3 regions of the Tardiphaga sp. 37S4 genome follow, and region 3 is predicted to be linked to each of the others. Evidence: riboswitches for the same ligand, from Rfam matches in the RefSeq annotation. Region 3 holds a riboswitch; each other region holds the start of a gene.
The links. A riboswitch is a leader RNA that binds a small molecule or an ion and turns the genes downstream of it on or off. The one in region 3 is predicted to bind cobalamin.

Region 1: another riboswitch for cobalamin. It lies ahead of metE (5-methyltetrahydropteroyltriglutamate--homocysteine S-methyltransferase); the one in region 3 lies ahead of LPB73_RS20395 (ribonucleoside-diphosphate reductase subunit alpha).
Region 2: another riboswitch for cobalamin. It lies ahead of LPB73_RS24640 (TonB-dependent receptor); the one in region 3 lies ahead of LPB73_RS20395 (ribonucleoside-diphosphate reductase subunit alpha).

What each region holds. Positions count from the first base shown of each region.
Region 1 covers NZ_CP088008.1:2,570,333-2,580,681, forward strand. Annotated here, with positions in the region: gene secD (protein translocase subunit SecD) at 1-1,189, opposite strand, end outside; gene yajC (preprotein translocase subunit YajC) at 1,234-1,605, opposite strand; gene LPB73_RS12565 (ATP-binding protein) at 1,800-2,783, shown strand; gene metE (5-methyltetrahydropteroyltriglutamate--homocysteine S-methyltransferase) at 2,831-5,206, opposite strand; cobalamin riboswitch at 5,311-5,522, opposite strand; gene LPB73_RS12575 (M23 family metallopeptidase) at 5,691-7,094, opposite strand; gene LPB73_RS12580 (protein-L-isoaspartate(D-aspartate) O-methyltransferase) at 7,202-7,852, opposite strand; gene LPB73_RS12585 (response regulator) at 8,144-8,521, shown strand; gene surE (5'/3'-nucleotidase SurE) at 8,549-9,316, opposite strand; gene LPB73_RS12595 (hypothetical protein) at 9,573-10,076, shown strand; gene serS (serine--tRNA ligase) at 10,098-10,349, opposite strand, start outside.
Region 2 covers NZ_CP088008.1:5,198,717-5,209,065, reverse strand. Annotated here, with positions in the region: gene LPB73_RS24650 (TAXI family TRAP transporter solute-binding subunit) at 1-1,300, shown strand, start outside; gene LPB73_RS24645 (PepSY domain-containing protein) at 1,361-2,809, opposite strand; gene LPB73_RS24640 (TonB-dependent receptor) at 2,812-5,088, opposite strand; cobalamin riboswitch at 5,190-5,379, opposite strand; gene LPB73_RS24635 (alkaline phosphatase D family protein) at 5,525-7,078, shown strand; gene typA (translational GTPase TypA) at 7,311-9,134, shown strand; gene maiA (maleylacetoacetate isomerase) at 9,328-9,993, opposite strand; gene LPB73_RS24620 (flavin monoamine oxidase family protein) at 10,087-10,349, shown strand, end outside.
Region 3 covers NZ_CP088008.1:4,291,316-4,301,664, reverse strand. Annotated here, with positions in the region: gene tilS (tRNA lysidine(34) synthetase TilS) at 1-621, shown strand, start outside; gene ftsH (ATP-dependent zinc metalloprotease FtsH) at 855-2,771, shown strand; gene LPB73_RS20415 (glycosyltransferase family 87 protein) at 2,956-4,134, shown strand; gene LPB73_RS20410 (HD domain-containing protein) at 4,106-4,747, opposite strand; gene LPB73_RS20405 (GlxA family transcriptional regulator) at 4,920-5,879, shown strand; gene LPB73_RS20400 (hypothetical protein) at 5,886-6,071, opposite strand; cobalamin riboswitch at 6,261-6,475, shown strand; gene LPB73_RS20395 (ribonucleoside-diphosphate reductase subunit alpha) at 6,595-9,525, shown strand; gene LPB73_RS20390 (ribonucleotide-diphosphate reductase subunit beta) at 9,671-10,349, shown strand, end outside.

The DNA of each region.
Region 1 (10,349 bases), 1.7 Mb from region 3:
CGAACAGGCCGAACAGGCGGTAGGTCAGCAGCATGAAGACGATGACTAGGATCGAGCCGACATAGGCCGCAAGCTCGCCCTTGGCGATCGAGTCGGCGCCGAGGCCGGGGCCAACGGTACGCTCCTCGATGATGCTGAGCGGCGCAGGCAGCGCGCCGGCACGCAGCAGGATCGCGAGATCATTGGCGCCCTGCACCGTGAAGCTGCCGGAGATCTGGCCGGAGCCGCCGGTGATCGGCTCGCGAATGACCGGGGCGGAGACCACTTCGTTATCGAGCACAATGGCGAAGGGCAGATTGACGTTCTTCACCGTGGCATCGGCGAACTTGCGGGCGCCGGACGTGTTGAAGCGGAACGAGACGATCGGCTCGTTGGTGCGCTGATCGAAGCCCGGCTGCGCATCGGTCAGGTCAGCGCCCGAGACCAGCACTTCCTTCTTCACGAGATACGGCGTCTTCGGAGACTGCGAGCTCATCAGGAGTTCGGAGTCCGGCGGCACCCTGCCTTGCGCCTGCTCGGCCGGGAGCGAGGTGTCGACCATGCGGAAGTCGAGCTTCGCGGTCTTGCCCAGCAATTCCTTGAGGCGGGTCGGGTCCTGTAGGCCCGGCACCTGCACCAGGATGCGATCGAGGCCCTGACGCTGGATCAGCGGTTCAACGGTGCCAAGTTCGTTGACACGGCGCTCGACGATCTGGATCGACTGTTCGACCGACTGGCGGATGCGGTCATTGATCGCTGCCGGCGGTACCGAAAGGCGGATCAGGCCGTTGCCTGCGTCCGAGACTTCCAGGCTGCGCTGGCCGCTTTGCCCCATCAGGCCGCCGAGCGGTTGCGACAGTTCGCGCAGCTTGCTGAGCGCGGTCTGATATTCGGTGTCCTTGGTGATACGGACTTCGACATTGTCGCCACGAACGCCAAGGCCGGTATAGACGATCTTGGCATCACGCAGCGTGCGGCGGACGTCGTCGCGCACCTGATCGAGCTTGTCCTTCTTGACCGAATTGGCATCGACTTCGAGCAGGATGTGCGAGCCGCCCTGCAAGTCGAGGCCCAGCACCAGATGGCGCTGCGCCCATTTCGGCCAGGTTTTCACGGTGGCTTCGGGGAAGAAATTCGGAACCGCGCACAGGCAGACCACGAGCGCCGTCAGAATGACCGCCAGCGCCTTCCACCGCGTGAAATACAACATCGAGATGATCCGTCAGATTCTTGAAATGGCGACGCGCAAACGCATCAGCTCGCGGCCGCGTCGTCCTTGGCATCAGCCTTGTCCGCCTTTTCCTTGGCGGGCTCACCCTTGGTGCGCACGCCCGAGATCATCGTGCGGAGCTGACGTACGCGAACGCCTTCGGCGAGTTCGAACTCAACCTGCTCGTCATCGACCACCTTGGTGACCTTGCCAACGAGACCGCCCGACGTGACGATGGTGTCGCCGCGGCGGATGTTCTTCACCATCTCGGCGTGGTCCTTCACCTTCTTCTGCTGCGGACGCAGGATCAGGAAATACATGATCACGAAGATCAGCGCGAAAGGCAGCAGCGACATCAGCATGCTGTTGGTGTCGCCGCCGGCTGCAGCCTGGGCAAACGCAGGGGTAATGAACATCGGGAAGTCCTCGTAAACGCTGGGGAATAAACCGGCGACGCGTCGGCGTTCGGCCGGTTTGGGTAAATTCGCGCGGACTATAGCGGCCGGCGTCCCAATTGCAACGCCGGTAACCCCTCTGATTTGTCTGCGATTTGTACCGCTTGCGGATGTGTTCCGGGCTCGATATGGGTGCGCGCCGAGGAAAGTCAAAAATGTCAAAAAAGCCCAATAAAACAAGCCGCCGCCCTACCAAAAAGGCTCCCGCGACCCGCTCGTCAAAGACCGTCCGCACGACCGCGGCAAAACGTCCGCGACCAGCCGCCGCCCCCCTGATCGACGAACGGATCGCACTCGCCCTTGAGGCCATTGCCGCCGGCATGGCCGCCGCGGCGCCGAAGCGCTCCAATGCCGATTCTCTGGCCCAGGCCGACGCCTTCATCTGGCATCCCGACGGCCGTCTGGCCCCAGTCCCCAAAGTCAGCCGGGTCGATATTGGCCTGCTGCAGGGCATCAATCAGCAGGTCGACACCCTGATCGAGAACACCCGGCGCTTCGCCAACGGCCTGCCGGCCAACAACGCGCTGCTCTGGGGCGCGCGCGGCATGGGCAAGTCATCGCTGGTCAAGGCCGCGCATGCCTCGGTCAATGCCAGCAAGTCCGTCGCCGGCCGCCTCAAGCTGGTCGAGATCCATCGCGAGGATATTGAAAGTCTGCCCGCCCTGATGGAACAGATCCGCGCCTCGGATTTCTATTTCATCGTGTTCTGCGATGATCTTTCTTTCGACGGCAACGATGCGTCCTACAAATCGCTGAAAGCCGTATTGGAAGGCGGCATCGAAGGCCGGCCGGACAACGTGATCCTCTATGCGACCTCGAACCGCCGCCATCTGCTGGCGCGCGAGATGATCGAGAACGAACGCTCGACCGCGATCAATCCCGGCGAAGCGGTCGAAGAGAAGGTGTCGCTGTCGGATCGTTTCGGCCTCTGGCTCGGCTTCCACAAATGCAGCCAGGACGAATATCTCGACATGGTGCGCGGCTATTGCAGCCACTACGGCCTCAAGACCGACGCCGCCGAGCTCGAGCGAGACGCATTGGAATGGTCGACCACCCGTGGCTCGCGCTCAGGTCGCGTGGCCTGGCAGTTCGTGCAGGAGCTCGCAGGACGCCTGGGCGTGAAGCTGGCCCCAAAGTAAAGACAAGTGCCGCCCCGTCATGACAACGGGGCGACGCCAGCCTTCTTTTATACTAGGCCTCGCAACTCGCGTGCTGCCGCGACCATATTTACGAGCGCAGGCCGCACCTCCTCCCATTTGCGGGTTTTCAGTCCACAATCGGGGTTGATCCAGAGCTGGGCGTCCGCCAGCCGCTGCCGTGCAAGCTTGAGCAAATCGACCATGTCGCGAGTTTCAGGCACCCGCGGCGAGTGGATGTCATAGACCCCGGGACCTATCTCGTTTGGATACTTGTAGGTCCTGAACGCATCGAGCAGCTCCATCTTCGATCGTGACGTTTCGATGGAGATCACGTCCGCGTCCATGGCACCGATCGCGTCGATGATGTCGTTGAACTCCGAGTAGCACATATGCGTATGGATCTGCGTGTCATCCCGCACGCCTGACGAACAGATGCGGAAGCTCTCCACGGCCCAATCGAGATAGGACTTCCATTCCGATTTGCGCAGCGGAAGCCCTTCGCGGAGTGCCGCTTCGTCGATCTGGATCATGCCGGCGCCAGCCTTTTCCAGATCGGCCACCTCATCGCGTATCGCGAGCGCGATCTGGCGACAGGCGACTTCGCGGGGAATGTCGTCACGCACGAACGACCAGTTCAGGATCGTGACAGGCCCTGTCAGCATGGCCTTCATCGGACGTTCGGTGAGCGACTGTGAGTACTGCCACCATTCGACGGTCATCGGATGCGGCCGAAACACGTCGCCGAACAGCACAGGTGGCCGCACGCAGCGGGAGCCATAGGATTGCACCCAGCCGTGTTTGGTGAAGGCGAAGCCGGAAAGTAGCTCACCAAAATACTGCACCATGTCGTTGCGCTCGAACTCGCCATGCACCAGCACGTCGAGGCCGATATTCTCCTGCCAGCGCACCGCCCTCGCCGTCTGGTTCTGCAGGAACGTCTTGTAGGCAGCATCGCTGAGCGTGCCCCTGACATAGGCCCCGCGAGCGTTTCTCACTTCCGCGGTTTGCGGAAACGAGCCGATGGTCGTTGTCGGGAATGCCGGCAGCTTGAAGCGTCGATGCTGATCGGCCGCACGTGTGGCAAAGTCACTGCCGCGACGACGCATGGTCGCATCAGCAGAAGCGACGCGTTTGGCGACCGCAAGATCGTGGATCTTCGACGATGCCATTCGCGCAGCCGCCGCGCCATCCGACGCGGCAAGCGATGCAGCGACATCCGCGCGGCTGCCAGCCAGCGCTGCTCCAAGTGCGGCCAGCTCTTCCATCTTCTGGATCGAAAAAGCCAGCCAGCTTTTGACGTCCGGATCGAGATCAGTCTCAAGGCCGAGATCAATCGGCACATGCAGCAGTGAGCAGGACGGCGCCAGCTCAACGCGATGCCGTCCCAGGAGATCGACCATGGGCTCCAACCCATCGAGCAGACTGGACAGATCGGACCGCCAGATATTGCGGCCATCGATCACGCCGAGCGAGAGGATCATGTCCTTCCGCGCCTTCGCAGCGACTTCGTCAAACTGCTCCGGTCCACGGACCAGATCGAGATGAAGCCCGGCGACGGGAAGTGACAGGGCCAGATCGAGGTTGTCGCCAAGTTCGCCAAAATAAGTGTTCAGCATGATCCGGAGTTGCGGGACCGCTTCCGCAAAAGCAGCGTAAGTCCGCTGCAGCGCCTGCCTTGCGGGCGCGTCGAGATCGAGCACCAGACACGGCTCATCCAGTTGCACCCACTCAGCGCCGCTGTCGGCTAATTCCCCGAGCACCTCGACATAGACGGGCAGCAATCGATCGAGCAGCGTCACCGGGTCGAATGACGCATCCATACTCTTGGCCAGTTTGAGATAGGTCACAGGCCCGACTAGCACAGGTCGTGTCTGATAACCCAGCGATCTCGCCTCCTCGTACTCCTTGATCGGCTTGCGCGATGCGAGACTGAAGGTCTGATCCTGCGCCAGTTCAGGCACCATGAAGTGGTAGTTGGTATCAAACCACTTGGTCATCTCCTGTGCTGGTACGCCTTGCGACGAGTCATGCGCATGAGGGCCGTGCGTACAGGCCTCGTCATGCGCGGCGCCTTGTGATCCACGTGCCATGGCAAAATAGGTCGCGAAGGAAACGTCTCCGCCCTTCCAGCCATAGACTTTGGGAATGGCGCCGACCATGACGCTGGTATCGAGCACCTGATCGTAGAATGAGAAGTCGTTCGACGGCATGACCGTGATCCCGAGCGACTTCTGACGTGCCCAGTTTGCGGCACGCAGCCCGACGCCGACATCGATCAGCGCATTCTCGTCGATTGCACCGGACCAATAGCTTTCCAGCGCCATCTTGAGCTCACGCCGCGGACCGATCCGTGGCGTGCCCAATGTAGCAACAGGAAGTGAAGTAGCTGATTTTGAAGAAGTAGACTTTGACACAGTAGACATGGCTTAACCCCAATGATTGGGGGCAAAAGGCCAAAGTGACACGTCTGGATTCCACGACGGCAGTCGCGGAATCGCAACCGCACCACCGGGACACCCCGCCCGAGGACGTTTATGTTGTCGAGGCAGGTCTCCTGGCTCGCGGGTCAATGCTGCTGTCCGGCCTTCCCAAAACCTTTGCGGGTCTCAGTGACTTTAATGGACAGCGGCTCACCGCTTACAGTTGCGGGGGCAGCTCCGGCCTTGGCTTAACGCCTCACCGGCTTCCCTCTTAGCTTCGGGCAAACCTTCCCGAAGAACCACGACATGTCCACATATGGGCAACATCGCGCGGCAGTCAACCGAGCTTGCGTGCGCAAGCTGCCCACTCGCAGCAGCGCGTTGAAGATTCCGGAGCTGGAGTGGGCCGCAGCCCCGAGATCAAACGCATCAAGCCCGGCACGAGGCCGGGCTTGCTTAAATGCGAACTACACTTCGTGGATTGCGCTTACGCCCCGTTGAGGAACTGCAGCGGATCGACCGGCGACGAGCCCTTGCGGATCTCGAAGTGAAGCTGCGGCGAAGTAACCTCACCGGACTGGCCGGACTTGCCGATCACCTGACCGCGCTTGATGGTCTCGCCACGCTTCACCATCAGCTCACTCGCATGGGCATATGCGGTGACGTAGCCGTTGGAGTGACGAACGAGGACCAGATTGCCGTAACCCTTCAGCTCGTTGCCGGAATAGGCAACGACGCCATCTTCGGCAGCCTTGATCGGCGTGCCTTCCGGCACGGCGACGTTGATGCCGTCGTTGGACTTGCCATTGGTCTTGGCGCCGTAGCCTGTGACCACGCGGCCGCGCACCGGCCAACGGAACGTCGGCAAAGCGCCGGTTGCGTCAGCGGCTTTAGTCGGCGATTCCGGCGTGGTTTCTTCAGGCGTCGTCGTGGCACTTGCGAGACGGGCCTTCTGTGCGGGTTCGGCAGAAGCAACACGGGCCACGGCAGCGGACGTGACCGCACCAGCCGGAGCAGCCGTCACGGCTGCGACGGGCGCAGCGAGCGGCGCGGCTACAGGAGCTGCGTTGGCCGTACGCGCACCGGGTACCGTGATCTTGGAGCCGAGCTTCAATTGGGCAGTCGGCGCCAGACCATTGGCGCGCGCGAGTTCGGCGACCGACACGTTGTTCCGGCGCGAGATGCTCATCAGCGTATCGCCGCGATTGACGAAATGCATGGTCGATGCGCCGACGGCAGGTTTGCTCGCAGCAGCGGCAACGGCCGGAGTTGCCGCAGCGCCCTGGCGCGGAATGATCAGCGACTGGCCGGGCGACAGCGCGCGCGGACCCTTGTAGCCATTGGCCTGCAGGATCGCGGCCGACGAGACGTTGTAGCGCTTCGCCAGACCGTCGAGCGTGTCGCTGGTGCCGACGATGATCGAGGTGCCGCCATCACGGGCAAGGCCGTTGGTCGCTGCAACCGAGCGCGGCGCCGTGGAGCCGGTGGTTTCGATCGGCGCGCGTGCGGGCGGCGGCGTATACATACCGTTGCCGCCCCCGCTGACGGGAGCAGCCGACGCAACCGGACGAGCTGTCGGATAGGACTGCGGCGCCGAGATCGGCGGCGGCAAAGCCTGGGATTGATACTGCCGCTGCGGATTATAGGCCGGGCGCTGATACTGCGGCAGCTCCTGGCGCTCGACCGGCGCGCGCGGTGCTCGCTGCGGCACCGAGCCGGTGGTTTCGCCTTGCCAGCCAAAGCCACGGGACTGACCTGAGTCAAAATTTGGATTCTGAGATAGCCGTGTCTGCATGTCGGCGCTGCAGCCGGCAAAACCGATAGACATCAGCGCCAGCACCGCGACCTGCGGAGCGCGGCGCGAGTAAAGCAACTCGACAACGCTGGACATTGGTTACTCACTCATACGCAACAAACAACTGAATTGAGTAAACACCGTCTCCGTTACCAAGCCTTTAACCTTGCGACCAACACGTGACAGCCGTTCACGAACTTTTTTCAGAGTTCGCGCGCGATGCCCGGAAGTGCAGGCACGAAACGCACGTCCACGAGCTCCTTTCGCTCCAATCCATCCCCGGTTTTGCGGATCCGGACCAGGGTCTGGACGCCATTGTGAGGACCAACTGGCGCAACCAGAATACCGCCCTCCTCAAGTCGGTCGGTCAGCGCCGCGGGCACCTCCTCCACAGCGGCGGTCACGACGATCCGGTCAAACGATCCCAAATTGGCAGCCGGGTTGAGGCCATCGCCGAGCATGACCTCGATATTGTGGAGGCCGAGTGCCTCCAACCGGGTCCGGGCGGCGTCGGCCAGCGTGCGATAGCGCTCGATGCTGAGCACGTCGCGGACGAGCTTTGACAGGATCGCGGCCTGGTAGCCCGATCCCGTGCCGACCTCGAGCACACGGTGACCGGCATTCAATTGCAGCTGTTCGGTCATATAGGCCACCACGAAGGGCTGGCTGATGGTCTGACCGCAGGCAATGGCCAAGGCCGTATCCCGCCAGGCATGGGCGCGATCGTTCGGCTCGACGAAGCGATCACGCGGAATATCCTCCATTGCGCGCAGCACCAGCCGATCGCTGATCCCACGGCGCCGCAGACCAAGCTGAAACGTCATCTGTTCGGGCGGCTGTCCGACGGTAATCATGGAAATGCCTCACGCAGCACAGGTTAGAAACACTCTCGATCTAGCAAAGATAGATTGATGTATTTCTGCGATCGGAACCGGGATAGCCTAACGACAACTTTTATTGTTCCGCACGCGGAACCAGCAACATACCAGCCTGTTATGGGCGGGGCGCTGAAATCCTGATCTTGCTCTATCTGGTACCGAACACGCGACTGCGTCTTTGGGTCACGAAAATGGCAATGCGTCGAGATTGCGTTCAACCCGGGAATTTGCGATTTTGTTCAGAGGATTGGGGCAAGGAAACCGGCCATGACTGCAACGAACCCGCCGGGCGGCTCCGTCTTCCTGGTCGAAGACGAGGTCATGATCCGCATGATGGTCGCCGATATGCTCGAGGAACTCGGCTACAGCGTGGCCGCCGAAGCCGGTGATATCAACGAAGCGATCAAGCTGGCTGGGTCTGCCAAGTTCGACATTGCGATCCTCGACGTCAACGTCAACGGCAAGGTGATTTCGCCGGTCGCCGAGGTGATTGCATCGCGCAACCGCCCGTTCATCTTCGCGACTGGCTACGGCGCGCAAGGCCTGCCGGAAGAATTTCGTGACCGCCCGACGCTGCAGAAGCCCTTCCAGATGGAAACGCTGGCGCAGGTGCTGTCAACGACGCTCAAGGGCGTCGCGGTCTAGGCGAGCCCGCTCGCCTATCTCGAAATCTCAGCCAAGCGCCTTGGTCAGCGCTTCGGAGAATACATCGTCCGTACGATCGAGACGCAGCGGCGTCACCGAGACATAGCGCGCAGCAAGGGCTGCGAGATCGGTGCCCTCCGGCGGGGCTTCCGCGGCGACGATGCGCTCGAAACCGATCCAGAAATACGGATTGTTGCGGCCATCGCGCCGCTCATCGACGCGCAGAAAGCCCTGATTACGCTTGCCCTGCCGGGTGACAACGACACCTTTCACCTCGTCGGCCGCACAGGCCGGGAAGTTGACGTTGATGACGGTGTTCTTCGGCACGCTCGCCTTGATGACCTTGCGCAGCACGTCCGGCCCATATTTCAACGCGGTCTCCCATTGCGGGTTGTGACGCGTTTCCATCGAGAATTCCTGGCTCAACGCCACCGACGGAATGCCGAGAATGGTGCCCTCGAGCGCACCGGCGATGGTACCGGAATAGACCACGTCCTCGGCGACGTTGCGGCCCTTGTTGACGCCGGACAATACGAGATCGGGCTGTTTGTCTTTCAGAATATGACGCGCGCCCATGATGACACAGTCGGTCGGCGTGCCGCGCACGGCATAGTGCCGCGGGCCGACTTCGCGCAGCCGCAACGGATCGTTCAGCGACAATGAATGCGACACACCGGACTGATCGAGCTCGGGCGCCACCACCCAGACGTCATCGGACAATTCCTTGGCGATCTGCTCGATGATCTTCAGGCCGGGGGCGTGAATGCCGTCGTCATTGGTGCAGAGAATGCGCATTCGTGAGGTGCCTTTTCGATCGGGAGGGCCGCTGGCCGGCACCGGTTTTTGCCAGCATGTGCCCGCTTTTGCCACCCCCATTTTGGGCGCTGCTCGTGCGCTGCCGAGGGCTGTCTCGAAGGCGATTTTTCCCGCGAGCCGGAACATTTCGGCGTCGCCGCGATTTCTTATCTAGGTAGGTGAGTGCCAATTGCGTCTGAAGCATGCGCGCTCGACCCGGATGGCCTTGGTCGCAGCGCCCCACAGGGCGACGGAGATGGCGAAACAGCTCGAACGGGTGTTGATCATCGGATTGCCGGCGATCGCGGTTGTCGCCCTGACGGGGTGGCTGCTGCTTCCCAGATTGGCCGAGACCAAGCCCGATCTCGCCCTCAATACGGCGGTGATGGCAACTATGCCCGACGAGTTGAGTGAGGAGGACTTTGCGAAACCCACTCCTTCACAACTCGTCAGCGTCCCCGACGCCGCGGAGCTCAACCGTCTCAGCCTCTCCCGCCAATCATTTCGCCGCGGCGGTCTCGGCTCCAGGGCGCTGATGACTTTCACCGTCCGCAACGCCAACGACTATCCGGTCAAGGACCTCGAAATCGCCTGTGCCTTCCGCAGCCGGGATGGACGCTATGTGACGGAGCGTCGTCGCGTCATCGCGGAGACCGTCAGCACGAAAAGCCGCAAGGCGTTTCCGATGACGCATATGGGCTTTGTCAACATAAAAGCCGAAAAAGCCAAATGCGCGCTGGTCACAGCCAGCCGCGCCTGAGCGGCTGGCGCGCGACGACGCCTAGCCGGCCTGGACGACTTTAAGCCCGCCCATATAAGGCTGCAGCACATCCGGCACGGCAATCGAGCCATCTTCCTGCTGATAGCTTTCCATCACGGCGATCAGCGCGCGACCGACGGCGGTGCCCGAACCATTCAGAGTGTGCACGAAGCGCGGTTTGCCATCCGGCCCGCGCGAGCGCGCATCCATGCGACGCGCCTGGAAATCGCCGCAGACCGAACAGGACGAAATCTCGCGGTAAGCACCGCCGTC
Region 2 (10,349 bases), 910 kb from region 3:
CGCTTACTACTTCGCCATGAAGCCGGTACCGCTGCGGATCGCCGTCGGTCCGCCGAACAGCGACGACGTCAAGGTGGTGCAGGCGCTGGTGCAATCGTTCTCGCGCGATCACTATACAGTCCGGCTGCGACCGATCCTCACCGAAGGTGCCACTGCCAGCGCCAAGGCGCTTGCTGATGGCAAGGCCGATCTCGCGATCATCCGCGGCGATCTGGAAGTGCCGAAGAATGCGCGCGCGGTCGCCACGCTGCGCAAGAACGTCGCTGTGATCTGGGTGCCGCCGGCCGCCAAGGGCAAGAAGTCCGGGCCGAAGATCACCAAATTCTCGCAGCTCGCTGGCCGCCGTGTCGGCGTGATCGGCAAGACGCAGGCCAACGTCAACCTGCTGAACATCATCCTGCGGCAATACGGCGTCGATCCGGCCAAGGTCACCATCGTGCAGTTCTCGACCACCGAAGTGGCCGAAGCGGTGAAGGACCAGAAGGTCGATGCGTTCATCGCGGCCGGTCCCGTGAACAGCAAGATCACCAATGATGCGATCCAGGCCTCGAGCCGCGATGGCACGCCGACCTTCCTCGCGATCGATTCGGCTGAAGCCATCGCGCAGAATTTCCCGATGTATGAATCATCGGAAATTCCTGCAGGCGCCTTCGGCGGCGCGCCGGCGCGGCCGGACGATGACGTCAAGACCATCAGCTTTTCGCATCACATCGTGGCACGGCAGAGCCTGTCGGATGTGACCATCGCCGCCTTCACGCGGCAGCTGTTTGCGATCCGTCAGCAGATCATCAATGACTTCCCGCTGGCGGCGAAGATCGAGACGCCGGATACCGATAAGGATGCGGTGATCCCCGTGCATCCCGGCGCGGCCGCCTATGTGGATGGCGAAGAAAAGACCTTCCTCGATCGCTACAGCGATTACATCTGGTGGAGCCTGATGGGGCTCTCGGCGATGGGCTCGATCGGCGCCTGGTTCGCCAGCTATCTGAAGAAGGATGAGCGCAACGTGAATGTGTCAGAGCGCGATCGTCTGCTCGACATGATTGCCGCCGCGCGCAAGAGCGAGTCCCTCGAAGAGCTCGATACGATGCAGGCGGAAGCCGACGATATTCTGCGTCATACGCTGAATTGCTACGAGCATGGTGCCATTGAGGAAGGCACGCTGACAGCCTTCAATATTGCGCTCGAGCAATTCCACAACGCCGTCGCCGACCGCAAGGCGCTGATCGGCATGATCCCGCCGGAGCCGATGAATCCGCCGGAGCAATTGCGTCAGCCGCCGCGGCCGCTGGCGGTCTAGAGTCTTTCGTTTTGACGCGTTTTCTTCACGCGAACCGGGACCACTTCGCTTGAAAACGCTTTAGCGCTTGAGATAGCGCCAGCCGATCACGACGCCGCTCGCCGAGACGATGGTGCCGAGAATCGACAGCAGCCACACCACGATGTCCCAGGCCGGGCGATACATCAGCAGCAGCTGAAAATCGAAACTGTGCAGCGCATTGAACAGCCAGCGATAGGTACGCCGGCTTGAGTCGACGCGGCCGAGAATGTCGCCGGTGACGGGACTGATGTGAAACCAGGTCTGCGCGTCGTCATCGAATTTGGCGCGCAACACCGGCAGCTCGCGGTCATTGTGATGTGCGTACCAATAAGCGTCGTATTTTCTGAGGCTTAGCCGGTTTTCGATCCGCGAATCCGGAAGCAGTTTTGTTGCGGCGTTCCAGAGGCGGTCTTGCGGCAGTCTTGCGATTTCGCCGCTTGTCGGATTGATCGCCATTTTCGTGCCGTCGCGCTTCGCGACGATCATCAGCGGCATGCCGTCGATCCATACGAAGCGCGCTTCGACCGCGGCCTTGTCCGCCGGTGCGCGAATGGCCGCAGCGATATCAGGCGCGTCATGGCCGGCATAGCGTTGCAATACCTCGCGTGGCGTATTGCGGTCGGCAAAAACGCGGCCGGGATCGAGCGACAGCCAGCCCGAGAACATCCAGGTCAGCACGAACAGGCCCGCGATCAGTCCGGTGACGTGATGCCACGCCATCCAGCCGCGATAGGGCGTGATGTTGCCGTTCGCATAGCGTCGCTTCAGGCGAACGCGCAGAATACCGATCCAGATTCCGGTAACGCCGACGATCAAACAGATGCCGGAGATCCACAACACCACGAGCCGCCACAGCGGACCGTCCTTGCGCAGCAAGGTCGGATAGATCCAGTGCGGGATCGAGCCGAGCCAGTTCCAGACGCGTTCGGTGCGGTTGGTATCGAGCGCGATCTCGCCGGAGCGTGAGGAGACGTAAAGCTTGGTGCCGGCATCGTCGCCGAGGGTGATCAGATAAAATGGGCGTAGCGGATCGTAGCGCGCGGTGACGCTCCATTGATCGCGATCGACGATCTCGTCGAGCTGAGGCGACTTGCTGGCGGGATGATGCCCGGCAACGGCAAGTGCCTGCTGTTCGTTGACCTCGGTGATGGTACGGCCATCGACGGCGGAGATGGTTTGCCGGTTGCCGTCCCAGCCAGTCAACCGATACACCGGCTCATCGGCGATCATGTTCAATCGCAGTTCACGCGGATAGTGCGTGGTCTCAGCCTTCTTCATCGCCTCGTCGGGAGAGAGCGCCACTTTCTCCCAGACGATATCGGGCAATGCCGCCAGCCGCTCTTTATCGGAGAGGCCGGGAAACGCGACATACATCATCACCACGCCGGAGATGAACCACATCGCGAAGAAGAGACAGGTGACGATGCCGACCCAGCGGTGACCGATATACAGCCACCGCCGGAGTGTTCGTGTCAGTGTGCGTGGCACGCTCAGAACTTTACATTGACGGCGAGTTGAGCGGTGCGCGGTAGGCCGAGCAGCCACTGATTGGTGCCGCCCGATGTTGCATAAACCTCGTCGAGCAGATTGTAGACTCGGAACGACACCGTCGTATTGCGGTCGGCCTTCCACTGCACGCCGGCATTGACAACCTGATAGGCAGGACGCACGAGCGTGTTGGCGTTATCTGCATAGATGCGGCCGACGAATTGGACGCCCACATTTGCCGACCAGTCCGGTGCAAAGGCCCAGGTCGCCCAGATGTTGGAGACGTTCTGCGGCACATTGGCCGGCACGTTGCCGGCGTAGTTCACCGCAACGCCGCCAACTGACTGCACGAAGTCATCATATTTCGCGCGCAGGAAAGCGGTATTGGCATCGATGCGCCAGCCGTGGTCGAGGGCGAGGCCGACCGAAGCCTCGACGCCGCGCGACGACTGCTGGCCGACCTGGACGACCATTGACGGCAAGTTCGGATCGCGCGCCAACAGGTTGTTTTTGACGATCTGATAGCCGGCTAAGGTCCACTCGCCGCGGCCACCCCAGAACGATTGTTTGACGCCGATCTCGACCTGCTTACCTGTCGCTAGTTCGAAGTTCTTGTTTGTCGCCGCCAGCGAGACTAGTCCGCCAACCGGATCTACGGCTGTAGAATATTGGCCGTAGAAGGCCAGGTCCTTGATGGGCGTATAGACCGCTCCGGCGCGCCAGCTGGTCGCTGAGAAGGATTTCTCGAAACTGTTACCGGGGGTGACGTAGTCGGTGCGATTGATAGTCGGCTCGTCCTGCCGGATCCCAGCGATCAGAGAGAGTTGTTCCGTGATCGACAGACGGTTCTCGGCGAATAGGCCGTACTGGTTGGTCGTGGTGCTGAAGCCCGGAACCGTTTGGGTCGTTGTCGCAGCGAAGGAGCCAGGGAAGAAATCGGTGAGCGACACCGACGACGTGCCGCCATAGGGCGAGTTGTTGGTGTGTTTGAAGTCGATCTGGTTGACGTCGAAGCCGGCGACAAATTCGTTAACCATGCCAAAGATATGGCCGCGGAACGTCGCGTCGAAGCGGTCGCCGATCTGCTGCTGGTCGTGGAAGATCTCGATATAGTCGCTGCGATTGATGCGGCCCGTTGCGGCGCTGAAGTTGTAGGTCTCGACGTCTTTCCAGTGCCGCTGGCTGTTCAGGTAGTACAGGGTGTTGCGCAGCGTAATGCTGTCTGTCACCTGCCACTCGGTCTTCACCTGGTTCCAGCTGTCCTGATAGCGGATGCTGCTGTCGCCGACATTGTAATTCCTGAAGCGCAGGGACTCATCGAGCTTGCCGTTGATCAGCGGTGTGCCGAAATAGCGCGACGGGCTGCGATCGCCGTAATCCGTAGAGATCGTCCAGGTGATGTCTTCGGTCTGCTTGATCTGGACGGCGGCATGCACTTCGACATTGGAGGTGTTGTCACGATCGACCCAGCCGTCCGACATGTTGCCGGTCGCGGTGATGCGATAGGCGACATCCTTGTTGATCGGTCCACCGCTATCCACTGCAATGCGCCGGGTCATGTTGCTGTCGAGCGAGATTTCGGCCTGATTGCGCGGCACCCAAAGCGGCAGTTTCGAGATGACGTTGATGGCGCCGCCGACGGCACCTTCGCCATACATCACCGATGCCGGGCCGCGTAGCACCTCAACGCGCTCAGCTGACCAGGTATCATAGGGGAAGGTCAGTGTGCCCGAGCCGACATAGAGCCGTGTGCCGTCATACAGAGTCATCACGGTGCCGTTGCCGGTGAAGCCGCGGGTGTTGAAGGCGATGCTGCCATTGCCCGGCGCCGGGCTTGCGGTGAAGCCGGTGGCGTTCTGTGTCACGGCGTCAATCAGGTTCTGCTGGCCGCGTTCGGCCATGGTTTCCGCCGAGATCACTTCGACGCTGGCCGGCGTCTGCAGGCGCGTGAGGCCGAGGCGGCTGCCGGTGGATGTAGTGCCTGTGAGGTTGAGCGTCGGCGCTGCGAAGACAGCGCCTGTCGGCGTGGCAACCGGCGCGCCGGTATTGGCAGCGACATTGCGCTGTTGCCGCGAGCGCGTAGCGCGCGATGCATTGCCGTTCGTGGCGCGGCGTGCGCGCTGAGGCGTCGCTGACGGCTGAACGACAACAGGATCGAGCGTCTGGCTCGACTGTGAGGTTTGCGACCAGCTTTCGCTCGGACACAACAAGCAGGAGAGAGCAACAGAATAAAGAAAGGGAGTATGTCGCTTCAATGCGACGGGAGAAACGGAGGTCATGAACAGGACTCGCGGTTACGTGGCACGTCACCGCAAACCAAGTCGCCCCGCCCAAACAGGCAGTGTGACTTCCACCAGGACACCCCGCCCAATGTGCTCGCGTGTGACCACGACTGGCGGCAGGTCTCCTGGCTCGCGGGTCAATGCCTGTCGCCGCCTTCCCAGGTGAACACCCAGTGGCTCTTGGCGCAGGCTCGCCGCTTACAGTTGCGGGGGCAGCCGCGGAATCGGGGGATCCCCCTCACCGCATTCCCTTTTGATCCCCGAAGGGAACCGTCGCGTTCACGTTAAGGTGAAATTTCCAAATGTGTCAATCAAGCTGCCAGCCATTCGCAACTTGCTTTGGCGGGTGTTGATATTGCGCATCACCTGTCATCGCAGCGTCAAGTGTTCTGCCTAGCACCACGGGTGCCAGAGCCAGGATCAGGAGTTCGCCATGGCGCTACGTATCTCCCGCCGTCGTTTTCTCGCGCACTCAGCCGCAGCAGGCGCGAGCTTCCTTGCGATGCCCTATCTCAGCCGCGCCGCCGATCGCCCGATGGTGTCGCATGGCATTCAGTCCGGCGATGTCGGGATCAATAGCGGTATGATCTGGTCGCGCGCCGATCGACCGGCGCAGATGATGGTGGAAGTCGCCACTACCGAATCCTTCAGCAATGCGCGCATGTTGCCGGCTATCACGGCGCTGCCCGAGAGCGATTTCACGGCGAAGCTGCTGCTCGATAATCTGCCGGCCGGGCAGGATATCTTCTACCGCGTCAAATTCCGCGATCTCTCGCATACCGAGATCGTCGGCGAGCCGGTGATCGGTCGCTTCCGCACCGCGCCGGCGGATCGCCGCGATGTGTCCTTTGTTTGGGGCGGCGATGTCGCCGGACAGGGCTGGGGAATCAATGCCGAGGATGGCGGCATGGTCACCTATGCCACCATGCGCAACCACAACCCGGATTTCCTGATCCATTCCGGCGATACGATCTACGCCGATGGTCCGATCCTGCCTGAAACGAAACTGCCTGACGGCACGATCTGGAAGAACACCATCACGGTGCCGGAGAAGGCGAAGGTCGCCGAAACGCTCGATGAATTCCGCGCCGCGCACAAATACAATCTGCTCGACGACAATGTTCGCGCCTTCAATGCGCAGGTGCCGATCTTCGGCCAGTGGGACGATCATGAAGTCACCAACAACTGGTCGCTCTCGAAGCAGTTGCCGTCGTCTTACAAGGAGCGCGACATCACGCTGCTGGCTGCGCGCGGCGCCCGTGCCTTTCACGAGATGTATCCGATCTCGGTCAATCCGGCCGAACCCGGCCGCGTCTATCGCACGCTCAATTACGGCCCGCATCTCGATGTCTTCATGCTGGACGAGCGCAGCTATCGCGGGCCCAACGGCCCGAACCTGCAGGAGAGCTATGGTCCCGATGCGTATTTCATCGGTCCGGAGCAGATGGCCTGGCTGAAGCGCGCATTGATGGCCTCGAAGGCGACCTGGAAGGTCATCGCCTCGGATATGCCGATCGGCCTCGTCGTCTATGACAACGCCGCCGACAAAACCGGGTCTGAGGCCATCGCGCAGGGCGACGGACCAGTGCGGGGCCGCGAGCTGGAAATCGCCGATATCCTGCGCTTCATCAAATCGGCCGGTATCCGCAACACGGTCTGGCTGACCGCCGACGTGCATTACACGGCGGCGCATTACTACAATCCGGAAAAGGCGCAGTTTCAGGATTTCGAGCCGTTCTGGGAGTTCGTTTCGGGCCCGTTTCACGCCGGAACCTTCGGCCCGGCGGCGCTCGACAATACCTTCGGTCCCGAGGTCCGTTTCGTGAAGGCGCCGGGGCCCGATAAGCAGAATTTGCCCCCGTCGGCCGGCATGCAGTTCTTCGGTCACGTCAAAATCGACGGCCAAAGCGGCCAAATGACCGTTACCTTGCGGGATCGGGCCGATATGGCCCTTTGGGCCACGGTTCTGGACCCGAAATTGGGCTAACCATTTGGCAGATTCGCATTGTTTTTCGGCGATTTCCCCCTATATTGCGCCGCAACGCGTCCGAGTACCCGGCCCCTTCTGGCCGGGTTTGCTTTTGGAGGGATTGCCCCAGCGCGTTTTCAGACGAGGCAGTTATCGAACGCGCTCGAGCGCAAGGCATAAGCCTTTTGTTGTCGAGCATGTCTTGTTGAACCCGCTCAAGGGCACCCAGACCGTAACCAGAAGAAGACCTATGAACCTTCGCAACATTGCTATCATCGCCCACGTTGACCACGGCAAAACCACTCTCGTGGACAAGCTGCTGCAGCAGTCGGGCACGTATCGCGACAATCAGCGCGTCCAGGAACGCGCGATGGATTCGAACGACATCGAAAAAGAGCGCGGCATCACCATTCTCGCCAAGTGCACCTCGGTGCTGTGGGATGAAGTCCAGATCAACATCGTCGACACCCCGGGCCACGCTGACTTCGGCGGCGAAGTCGAACGCATCCTGTCGATGGTCGATGGCGTGATCGTGCTCGTCGACGCCGCTGAAGGCCCGATGCCGCAGACCAAGTTCGTGGTCGGCAAGGCGCTGAAGCTCGGCCTCAAGCCGATCGTCGCGATCAACAAGGTCGACCGTCAGGACGCCCGCATCACCGAAGTCGTCAACGAAGTGTTCGACCTGTTCGCAGCGCTCGACGCCACCGACGACCAGCTCGATTTCCCGATTCTGTACGGATCGGGCCGCAACGGCTGGATGGCCGACAGCCCGGACGCGTCGCATGATGTCGGCATGAAGCCGCTGTTCGATCTCGTCATCAAGCATGTCGCGCCGCCGGTGGTCGAAGAAGGTGCGTTCCGCATGCTCGGCACCATCCTCGAAGCCAACCCCTATCTCGGCCGTATCATCACCGGCCGCATCTCGGCGGGCTCGGTGAAGCCGAACCAGGCCGTCAAGGTGCTGTCGCGTGACGGCAAGGTCGTCGAAACCGGCCGTATCACCAAGATCCTGGCCTTCCGCGGTCTCGAGCGCCAGCCGGTGGAACTCGCCGAAGCTGGCGACATCGTTGCCATCGCCGGCCTGCCGAAGGGCACTGTCGCCGATACCTTCTGCGATCCGTCGGTTGAAATTCCGATCCAGGCGCAGCCGATCGATCCGCCGACCGTGTCGATGTCCTTCATCGTCAACAACTCGCCGCTCGCCGGCACCGAAGGCGACAAGGTCACCAGCCGCCTGATCCGCGACCGCCTGTTGCGCGAAGCCGAAGGCAATGTCGCGCTCAAGGTTGTCGAATCTGCCGATCGCGACGCGATGGAAGTGTCGGGCCGCGGCGAATTGCAGCTCGCGATCCTGATCGAGAACATGCGCCGCGAAGGCTTCGAACTGTCGGTGTCGCGTCCACGCGTGGTTCTCACCAAGGACGAAAACGGCAACACGCTGGAGCCAGTCGAGGAAGTCGTCATCGACGTCGATGAGGAATTCTCCGGCGTGGTCGTTCAGAAGATGAGCGAACGCAAGGCCGAGATGATCGAGATGCGTCCTTCGGGCGGCAACCGCCTGCGTCTGGTGTTCTACGCGCCGACCCGCGGCCTGATCGGCTATCAGGGCGAACTCATGACCGATACCAAGGGTACCGCGATCATGAACCGTCTGTTCCACGACTACCTGCCCTATAAGGGCGAGATCGCCGGCCGCCGTAACGGCGTGTTGATCTCCAACGACCAGGGCGAAGCGGTGGCCTACGCCATGTTCAAGCTGGAAGATCGCGGCCCGATGATGATCGAGCCGGGCTGGAAGGTCTACAAGGGCATGATCATCGGCGAGCACACCCGCGAGAACGATCTCGAACTCAACGTTCTCAAGGGCAAGCAGCTCTCCAACATCCGCACCACCTCGAAGGATGAAGCGGTGCGTTTGACGCCGCCGATCCGCATGACCCTCGAAAAGGCGCTGGCCTATATCGAGAGCGACGAGCTGGTCGAGATCACCCCGAAGTCAATCCGCCTGCGCAAGAAGCATCTCGATGCCAACGACCGCAAGCGCGCCGAAAAGACCAAGGAAGTGATCGCGTAAGCGAGAGCATTCTTTGACTGGTTACGAAATGCCCGGCGAAAGCCGGGCATTTTTGTTTGGTGCGATGCCTTCACTCCGCCCCTCATGGTGAGGAGGCGCGCAGTGCCGTCTCGAACCATGAGTTGGTGTCGCGCCGACGCTCGTGGCCATCCTTCGAGACGCCGCTGCGCGGCTCCTCAGGATGAGGGCGGAGTCAATTTGCCGGCGCTCCCACCTGCTTCAACGGATCGGCCTTCGCAAACGCGTCCATCGCCTCGCAGGTAGCGACGATGCGATTGATGGTTGGAATACCTGCAATCTCGATCTTCAGCACCTTCATGGTTGCGGTGATGCTGAGCAGACAGATGTCGGCGATGGTCACCTCGTCGCCATGACAGAAGCGGCCGGTGGCGGGCTCGCTGGCGAGGCGATTCTCCACGGCGACGAGGCCCGTGGTGAACCAGTGCACCAGCCAGGCGCGAACTGCGGCATCGTCGAAGCCGGCGGTGATGGCGAGATATTTGCGCACACGCGGCGTAATGAGCGGGTGGGTGTCGGCGGCCAGCATCGCGGCGATCGAACGCACGCGGGCGCGGCCGTGTGGATCGCTCGGCAGCAGCGGCGGGGTCGGATGGATCTCGTCGAGGAATTCCAGGATCGCCAGCGACTGCGTCAGCGGCAGGTGGCCGGGCTCGATCAGGGCCGGAATCGCGCCGAGCGGATTGATCTTGAGGAACGCGTCGCCGCGCTGCTCGCCCTTGTCGAGGTCGATCACGCGCTCGTGCGCTTCCAATCCCTTCAGGTTGAGCGCCACGCGGACGCGATAGGTCGCGGACGTCCGCCAGAAGCCGTAGAGTTCAAAATCGTGTGGGGCTGTCATGCATCTTCTCCGAGGGCAGCGGTGGCTTGAATAATTCAAGCAAGCCTTTATCCCGTTGTCACCCGTTTCCCATCCGCTGTGAATACCGACGCGATGACCAGACTGCCTTCCGAAGTAGATGTCGCCATCATCGGAGCCGGCGCTGCCGGCCTCGGCGCCGCGCGTATGCTGGAAGGTTCCGGGCTCTCCGTGATTGTGCTGGAAGCGCGCGACCGGATCGGCGGCCGTGCCCATACGATCATGGCGGCCCCCGGCATTCCGTTCGATCTGGGCTGTGAATGGCTGCACTCCGCCGACAAGAATGACTTCGTCGGCATCGCGAAAGAGCTCGGCTTCGCCGTGGACAAGTCGCGCCC
Region 3 (10,349 bases):
ACCCTCCTCATGCGGATGGCGCGCGGCAGCGGCATTGCCGGCCTCGCGGGCATGGCGCGGCTGACCGAGCGTGACGGTATCCAGCTCGCGCGTCCCTTTTTGCACATCGCGAAGGCGCAGCTTGTTACTACGCTGACCAAAGCGAAAATCGACTTCGCGACCGATCCCAGTAATTCCGACCCAAGCTACACCCGCCCGCGGCTGCGGGCGCTGATGCCGGCGCTGGCGTCCGAGGGCTTCGATTCGCGTAACCTCGGCCGGCTCGCTACCCGGCTGCGGCGTGCCGATGCGGCGCTGGAACTGATGGTCGACGGGGCAGAGCGGTTTCTGGCGCTGCACAGTCCGGGCAAGATGCCTGAAGCCATCGATGCGGGAGCATTTGCGGGGCTGGCGGAGGAAATTCGCGTTCGGTTGTTGCTGCGGATGATCGATCAGGTCGGGCACGAAGGGCCGGCCGAGCTCGGCAAGGTCGAAACGCTTGTATTCGCCATCGTTCAGGCCACGCGATCGGGCGGGAAAGGTACTCTGCTGAAGCAGACGCTCGCCGGTGCCATGATCACGCTGACGCAGGACCGCCTGAGAATCGTTCCGGCGCCGCCCAGGCGTCGCCGCGCCGATTGAGTGCAAAGACCTACCTGTGGCCCCACAGTACCTTAACCACCGTGGGAAAACCCTGTCAGCACTGCCATTATTTGAACCGGAAATGCGCGTAGATGCGTTAAATAGTCCATCCCAGTTCCCTTGGCAGCGCCCTCGGTCGCACCTAGATTGTATCCGACCGACCCAGGGTGAACCCTTGTGGCGACCCACAAGGGAATAAGGCCGCGATTTCGCGCGGCGACGAAGGAAGATCGATGAACGCGAACCTGCGCAATTTTGCCCTCTGGGTCATTATCGTTTTGTTGCTGCTGGCGCTGTTCACGCTTTTCCAGAATCCTGGTCAGCGCACCGCCTCGCAGGACATTTCGTTCTCGCAGCTCCTCACCGAAGTTGATCAAAATCACGTCCGCGATGTCGTAATCCAGGGTCCCGAGATTCACGGCACCTTCACCAACGGCTCCAGCTTCCAGACCTATGCCCCGAGCGACCCGACCCTGATCAAGCGTCTGTATGACGCCAAGGTCTCGATCACCGCGAAGGCTCCGGGCGACAACGTGCCGTGGTTCGTGTCGCTGCTCGTCTCATGGCTGCCGTTCATCGCGCTGATCGGCGTGTGGATCTTCCTGTCGCGCCAGATGCAGGGCGGCGCCGGCAAGGCGATGGGCTTCGGCAAGTCGCGCGCCAAGATGCTGACGGAAGCGCATGGCCGCGTCACCTTCGAGGACGTCGCCGGTGTCGATGAGGCCAAACAGGATCTGCAGGAAATCGTCGAATTCCTGCGCGACCCCGGCAAGTATCAGCGCCTCGGCGGACGTATCCCGCGCGGCGTGCTGCTGGTTGGCCCTCCCGGCACCGGTAAGACGCTGATCGCGCGTGCGGTCGCGGGCGAAGCTAACGTGCCGTTCTTCACCATTTCGGGTTCGGACTTCGTCGAAATGTTTGTCGGCGTCGGCGCATCCCGTGTGCGTGACATGTTCGAGCAGGCCAAGAAGAACGCGCCCTGCATCATCTTCATCGACGAAATCGACGCCGTCGGTCGTCATCGTGGCGCCGGTCTCGGCGGCGGCAATGACGAGCGCGAACAGACCCTCAACCAGTTGCTGGTTGAGATGGACGGCTTCGAAGCCAACGAAGGCGTGATCCTGATCGCCGCCACCAACCGTCCTGACGTGCTGGATCCCGCGCTGCTGCGTCCCGGCCGTTTCGACCGTCAGGTCGTGGTACCAAATCCGGACGTCGTCGGCCGCGAGCAGATCCTCAAGGTCCATGTCCGCAAGGTGCCGCTGGCGCCGGATATCAACCTCAAGACCATCGCTCGCGGCACGCCCGGTTTCTCCGGCGCGGACCTGATGAACCTCGTCAACGAAGCCGCCCTGACCGCCGCGCGCCGTAACAAGCGTATGGTGACGCAGAGCGAGTTCGAAGAGGCCAAGGACAAGGTGATGATGGGCGCCGAGCGCAAGTCGCTGGTGATGTCCGAGGAAGAGAAGATGTTGACGGCCTATCACGAAGGCGGTCACGCCATCGTCGGCCTCAACGTCATCGCCACCGACCCGATCCACAAGGCGACTATCATTCCGCGCGGCCGTGCGCTCGGCATGGTCATGCAGCTGCCGGAACGCGACAAGATGTCGATGTCCCTGGAGCAGATGACCTCGCGCCTCGCCATCATGATGGGCGGCCGCGTTGCTGAAGAATTGATCTTCGGCCGCAACAAGGTCACCTCGGGTGCGTCCTCCGACATCGAGCAGGCCACGCGCTTGGCTCGCATGATGGTGACGCGCTGGGGCCTGTCGGAAGAACTCGGTACGGTGTCGTATGGCGAGAACAACGACGAAGTCTTCCTCGGCATGCAGATGAACCGCACCCAGGCGGTCTCGGAATCCACGGCGCAGAAGATCGACTCCGAAGTGAAGCGTCTGGTCGCCGAAGGCTATGACGAAGCGACCAAGATCCTCACCGAGAAGCGCGATGACCTCGAAACGCTGGCCAAGGGCTTGCTCGAATTCGAAACCCTCTCGGGCGACGAGATCACGGATTTGCTGAATGGCAAGAAGCCGAACCGCGAGTCGGTGCTGGAGCCGTCGGGCCCGCGCACCTCGGCTGTGCCGCCCGCTGGCAAGCCGCGCCCGCGTCCGGACGGTGGCCTGGAGCCGCAGCCGCAGGCGTAAAGTCGTTCACACGCAAATATGCAAAACGCGGCCGAAAGGCCGCGTTTTTTGTTATCTGTAGCTCAAATGGAGCGAGGCCCGATCTGGGGACCACGTCCCACTTAAACCTTCCTCAAACTTCCCTCGGCACTGTCGCCCGGCGCCCTCGATGCGCATTGGGGACCCTATGCCAGCGCCGCTCATCATGACTTCGATACCTGAGCGTGGGCCTGTTCCGCCGGCGCTGCTGATCGTCTGCACGATCCTGACGATGCTGCATCTCGCCTTCTTTCCGACCTTCTACGGTCGCGGCTGGATCTATGAAGACGGCCTCGGCTCGCCCACCGACTTCGTCAATGTGTGGTCTGCCGGGAGATTGGTGCTCGATGGTCATCCGGCCTGGGCCTATGACTGGGACATCCAGAAAAAGGTCCAGATAGCGGTTCTCGGTCAGAGCTATTCCGGCAATTTCGCCTGGCATTATCCGCCACCGTTCCTGTTCATCGCGGCACTGCTCGCAAAGCTGCCTTATGCCGTGGCCTTTGCTGGCTGGGCTGCCGTCAGCTTCGTGCCGTATCTGGCGGCGATGCGTGCGATCGTCGGTCGTCCCTTCGGCCTTTTACTGGCTGCGGCTTTTCCGGTGGTGATGACCAACGGCCTTGTCGGGCAGAATGGATTTCTGACAGCGGCGCTGATCGGCGGCATGCTGGTGCTGCTGCCGACGCGGCCGATCCTGTCGGGGATCTGTCTGGGCCTGCTCAGCTACAAGCCGCAATATGGTTTCCTGTTTCCGCTGATGCTGATCGCAGCGTCACAATGGAAGGCCTTCGTCAGCGCGGGCATCACAACCGTGCTGCTGGCCGCGGTGTCGTGGCTCGCTTTTGGCACCGAGAGCTGGCAGGCCTTCATTCACTGGATGCCGATGTTCTCGCAGGCCTTCCTCACCGAAGGCCGCGCGCCATGGGGCAAGATGCAGAGCGTCTTCGCACTGGTGCGCTATTTCGACGGCAGCGAGCCGCTGGCCTGGACGTTCCAGTGGATCATGATTGGTGCCGTCGTAGCGGTGCTGGTGCCGTTGTGGCGCAGCAGCGCGCGCTATGAACTGAAAGCCGCTGCGCTGGCAGTCGGCGCCTTGCTCACGACGCCCTACCTTTTCCTGTACGACGTGATGGTGCTTGCGATTGCCATCGGCTTCATCGCCCGTATCGGTCTCGCCGAAGGCTTTCGCCGTCACGAACTGCCGGTGCTTGGCCTCGCAGCTGTGCTGCTGATCGCCTATCCATTCTTCGGTGCACCCACGGGCTTTGGCGCAACGCTGCTGGTGGCAGCGTTGATCGCCATGCGCGTGCGGGAGTCTACTCGCTCCACGCCGAGTTCAGGATGATGCTGCAGAAATTCCCGCGCTTGTAAGTGGGGTCGCGGAGGTCGAGCACGTCGGCCTTGACGTTGCCGAAGGTGGTCTCCGGCTTGTGGATCGTCCCTGCAGCGAACGCATCGATGATCCCGTTCTTGAAGTCATGGCCGCGCGGATGGCAGGCACACACTTCGTGGCGCTGATGTGCGGTGAAGGCATCATACTCCAGACCCAATACATCCATCTCAACACCCGCAGTGACGAGCGCCACCACGGGCCGTTTGTGCTTGGGAATGCCCGGTGTCGTGTGAAGCGCGATGGCGTCCCAGACATCGTCGATGTCGCGCTCATCGATACTGTGGCTGCGCAGAAAGTCCGCGGCAGCATTCGCGCCATCGACCTCGAAGCGCTCCTCCTCACTCGCATAGGGCGCCTGCAGACCCATGTCGTGAAACATCGCGCCGACATAAAGTAACTCGGAATCGACCTTGAGACCCTTGCGCTGCCCGGCGAGCGCGCCGAACAGGAAAACCCGATTGGAATGATGATACAGAAGATCGCTTTCGGTGTCGCGCACAAGCTGATCGACCTGGCGGGCGAGGGCGCTGTCGGGCACTTTGATGCCGGCAATCGTTTTGCTCATGAGATGCTCCTTGCAGGGTTGTTGTGATGCGTCCGTTGTCGCCGGCGGGCGGTGTCCTCGCAATCACGCCGCGCCCTGCAAAGCTGCCATTCGCCCGTGATTTCCTGCCGGAAGGCGACTATCTGTTCCGTAACGCTTGGGTTCACTGCCATCGATGGAATGAAGCATCACCATGAAGACTGTTGCTCTTGCGATCTTTCCGAGCGTCCAGTCGCTGGACGTAGCCGGTCCGCTCGATGTGTTCATGGAGGCCAATGGCTTCGTCGCGCCGGGCGACGGCTACGACATCACACTTGTCGCTGCAGACTGCGCGCCGCTACGTGCATCGAACGGTTTGCGGATATCCGCCGATCTGGCGTTCAGTGATGCGAACAAACCCTGGGATCTGGTTCTGGTGGCCGGCGGGCCTGGGCTGCCGACGGCAGAGGCGGATCCGCAGCTTACAGAGTGGCTGGCCAATGCGGCGCTCCATGCGGAGCGTTATGGCTCGGTCTGCACCGGGGCATTCGCGCTCGGCCATGCAGGCTTGCTTGACGACAAGACGGTGACGACGCACTGGCAGAACGCGCCGCTATTGGCGCTGCGTTTTCCCAAAGCGCATGTGGAGTTCGATCGCATCTACAGTCGTGACGGTGCGCTGGTGACGTCAGCCGGCGTCACCGCAGGCATCGATCTGGGTCTCGCGCTGGTCCAGGAAGATCATGGCGCGGACGTTGCGTTGGCTGTGGCCAAGCGTCTGGTCGTGGTGGCGCAGCGCCAGGGTGGCCAGTCGCAATTCAGTCCGTATCTGGTACCGCCGGCCGAGCCGGACTCGCCGATCGCGCGAGTCCATGCCCATGTGATGGCGCATCTGCGTGACGCACACAGCGTGGATGAACTGGCCGATGTGGCGGGCATGAGCGCGCGCACCTTCGCGCGGACATTCAAGCAGGAAACAAAGATGACGCCGGCAGATTTTGTCGAGGGCGCCCGGATCGACACGGCGCGTAATCGTCTCGAAGGCAGCGATCTGCCGCTCAAGGTGGTGGCTTATGAATCCGGTTTCACCACCGCCGAACATATGCGTCAGGTCTTCGTGCGACGCCTGGGCCTGACGCCCAGCCACTATCGGGCCAGCTTTCGCGCGGTCTGATTCTGCTCAGGCGAGCTGCAGCGAAGAAATCGGATCACTCGCAGGAAAGCTGTCCATCAGCGCTTCGTTCAGCATCTCGTCGAGGCGGCGCCGGGCGATCTGATCCGTCGTCTCGAACGCCGTGACCGCGCCTGCGTGCCCCACGAAAGCGTTGAAGTTGATCCTTTCAGTGGTCGTCATCAGGTCGCGCATCGCATCCTCCATCGGTTGATCACGATGTTCTGCGCTTCGCGGTGCTCGGCGGCAACGAATCGCATCGTGCAGAAACCGCCAACGACCCCGCGGTTTCCGCCACGCAAGCGGTTGTCCACTGAACCAACAGCCCTACCGAATTTGTTGCGTTCGGCTCCAATGCCCGCTTGACACTACACCGCGGGTCACACCAAATGTAGATGTCACGGTCCGCCCTGTCGCAAGACTTGGTGGCTAAGAGGGAAGCCGGTAAAGACGTTGTTTTTCGTCATATTCCGGCGCTGCCCCCGCAACTGTAAGCAGTGAGTCTGTTTCGATTGAAGTCACTGATGCGCAAGCATCGGGAAGGCTGAAACAGACATTGACCTGCGAGCCAGGAGACCTGCCGCGACACCAGAACGTCCATGGGCGGGGTGTCCCAGCGGTCGCTTGCAGGCAATGCCGGCGGATCTCCGCCGTGTATTTTGCAGCGTCCTTTCGGCCCCAGCCCCCATTGCTTGATGCATCACACGGGGTCTTGCCGATGCCTACTTCATCTTCTGTTTTGTCCAACGGACGCGATGCGGCTCATGCGCCGCTGATTCAACTGTCGCCGGAAACGCTCGCTGCGCCTGCGCGCGAACCCTCGATGCAGATCATCCGGCGCAACGGCACCGTATCTCCCTTCGACGGCAGCAAGATTTCCGTCGCGATGACCAAGGCCTTTCTGGCCGTCGAGGGCCACACGGCAGCGGCCTCGCGCCGCGTCCATGAGGCGGTGGAACAGCTGACCGGCGAAGTCGTGGCGGCGCTGACTCGCCGCGTCGGTGAAGGCCGCACCTTCCATATCGAGGACGTCCAGGATCAGGTCGAACTGGCGCTGATGCGCAGCGAGCACCACAAGGTGGCCCGCGCCTATGTGCTGTACCGCGAGGAGCGCGCTCGCACCCGCGCGGAGGAACTGGCCGCCAGGCCGGCGCTCGTCTCCACCGCACCGGTGCTGCATGTCACGCTCACCAACGGCACCCGCGCCCCGCTCGATTCGGCGCGTCTCGCGCTGATCGTCAACGAGGCCTGCGCCGGCCTTGATGGCGTCGATGCCGCCCCGGTGCTGGAGGAAACCCGCCGCAATCTCTATGACGGCATCACGCTGGATGAGCTGGCACTGGCCGGCATCATGGCCGCGCGCACGCTGGTGGAGCAGGAGCCGAACTACACCTTTGTCAGCGCCCGCCTGCTGCTCGACAAACTGCGCACCGAAGTCCTGTCCTTTGTGCACGGCTCTCCGACCAACGCGTCGCAGGCCGACATGACCACGCGCTACGCCGAATATTTCGGCGCCTGTATCAAGACCGGCATTGCGGCCGAGCTGCTCGATCCCGAACTCGCGCGCTTCGATCTCAAGCGCATAGCCGCCGCGCTAAAGCCGGAAGGGGACCTTCAGTTCCAGTTCCTGGGATTGCAGACGCTCTATGACCGCTACTTCCTGCATGTGCAGGGCAATCGCATCGAACTGCCGCAGGCCTTCTTCATGCGCGTTGCCATGGGCCTCGCGCTGCGCGAGATCGACCGCGAAGCCCGCGCCATCGAATTTTACAATCTGTTGTCGTCGTTCGACTTCATGGCCTCGACGCCGACGTTGTTCAATTCGGGTACGCAGCGGCCGCAGCTGTCGTCCTGCTTCCTCACCACGGTGGCGGACGATCTCGACGGCATCTTCAAGTCGGTGAAGGACAATGCACTGCTGGCGAAATATTCCGGCGGTCTCGGCAATGACTGGACGCGCGTGCGCGGTCTCGGCGCGCATATCAAGGGCACCAATGGCGAGAGCCAGGGCGTGGTGCCGTTCCTGAAGGTCGCCAACGATACGGCCATTGCCGTCAACCAGGGCGGCAAGCGCAAGGGTGCGGTCTGCGCCTACTTGGAAACCTGGCACATCGACATCGAGGAGTTTCTCGATCTCCGCAAGAACACCGGCGATGACCGCCGTCGCACCCACGACATGAACACCGCTAACTGGGTGCCGGATCTGTTCATGCAGCGCGTCGAAGCCGACGGTGAATGGACGCTGTTCTCGCCGGACGAAACGCCTGAGCTGCACGATCTCTATGGCAAGCCGTTTGCCGAACGATACGCGGCCTATGAGGAAAAGGCCGCGCGCGGCGAGATCCGCGTGTTCAAGAAGGTGCGGGCCACTGATCTGTGGCGTCGCATGCTGACCATGGTGTTCGAGACCGGCCATCCCTGGATCACCTTCAAGGATCCCTGCAACCTGCGCTCGCCGCAGCAGCATGCCGGCGTGATTCACTCATCGAATCTTTGTACCGAGATCACGCTGAACACCTCGGACGACGAAGTGGCCGTCTGCAATCTCGGCTCGGTCAACCTGCTCAATCATATCGGCAAGGATGGTCTCGATCGCATCAGGCTCAAGCGCACCGTGACCACGGCGATGCGGATGCTCGACAATGTCATCGACATCAATTTCTACACCATCCCGGAAGCGCGCCGCTCCAACCTCAAGCATCGTCCGGTGGGTCTGGGTCTGATGGGCTTTCAGGATGCACTGCAGGCGCAGGGTATCGCGATGGCGTCGGATGCGGCCGTGGCGTTTGCCGACACCAGCATGGAAGCGATTGCCTTCCATTCCATCTCGGCATCGGTGGATCTCGCCGCCGAGCGCGGCCGCTATCCGTCCTTTGAGGGATCGCTGTGGAGCCGCGGCATCCTGCCGATCGACTCCATCGAGATACTCGCGGAGGCACGCGGCAGCGTGCAGATGGATCGCTCGACCAAGCTCGACTGGAACGGCCTGCGTGACCGCGTGAAGTCCACCGGCATGCGCAATTCCAACGTGATGGCGATTGCGCCGACAGCGACGATCTCCAATATCTGCGGCGTCGCGCAGTCGATCGAGCCGGCCTATCAGAACCTCTATGTCAAATCGAACATGTCAGGCGATTTCACGGTGGTGAACGCCTTCCTTGTGCGCGATCTGAAAAAGAGGGGCCTGTGGGACGAGGTGATGGTCTCCGACCTCAAATATTTCGACGGCAGTGTCGGATCGATCGATCGCGTGCCTGACGATCTCAAGGCGCTCTACGCGACCTCGTTCGAGATCGACAGCGCGTGGCTGATCGAGGCTGCCTCGCGCCGTCAGAAGTGGATCGATCAGGCGCAGTCGCTCAATCTCTACATCGCCAATCCATCCGGCAAGAAGCTCGATCAGCTTTACCGTCTGGCCTGGACGCTGGGATTGAAGACCACCTACTACCTGCGCTCGCGCAGCGCCACGCATGTGGAGAAGTCGACGCTGAAGGGTACCGACGGGAAGCTCAACGCGGTGTCGGCAACAGGCGCAGCAGCGAAGACAGCAGGTGCGCCGATCCTCGTTCAGTCTTCCGTCACGGCGCCGGAGCTGAATGTCGCGATGGCATGCTCGATCGACAACCCCGAATGCGAGGCGTGCCAGTAAGGGTGCGCCAAACACACTGACCTCATCCTGAGGAGCGGCTTCTTGGCCGCGTCTCGAAGGATGGCCCCACGCTCATGGTTCGAGACGCCCGCTGAAGAAGCGGGCTCCTCACCATGAGGGCCGAACAAATACGCAAGGAACACCCATGCTCGACTGGTCCGATACCTCATCCGCTCCCAAAACCCCCGCCTTCATCCCGATCCCGCAATCTCCCACCGACGCCACGGGTCTCGGCACCATCGACCGCTCCGGCGGCCGCGTCTCGGTGGACGAGAAGCGGATGATCAACTGCCGCGCGGACGTCAATCAGCTGCTGCCGCTGAAATACAAATGGGCGTGGGAAAAGTATCTCGCCGGCTGCAACAATCACTGGATGCCGACCGAAGTCTCCATGCAGGCTGACATCGCGCTGTGGAAGTCGCGCGATGGCCTCACCGAAGACGAACGCCGCGCGATCAAGCGAAATCTCGGCTTCTTCGCCGCGTCGGAGTCGCTCGTCGCCAACAATATCGTGCTGGCAATCTATCGCCACCTCACCAACCCGGAATGTCGGCAATATTTGTTGCGGCAGTCGTTCGAGGAGGCGGTGCATACGCACACCTTCCAGTACATCGTCGAGAGTCTCGGCCTCGATGAGGGCGAGCTGTTCAACATGTATCGTGAGGTGCCGTCGATCACCGAGAAGGCCGCCTGGGCGCTCAAGCACACCCAGCATCTCGACGATCCCGACTTCAAGACCGGCACGCCGGAGACCGATCAGGCCTTCATGCGCGATCTCGTGGCGTTCTATGTGATCTTCGAAGGCATGTGGTTTTATACGGGCT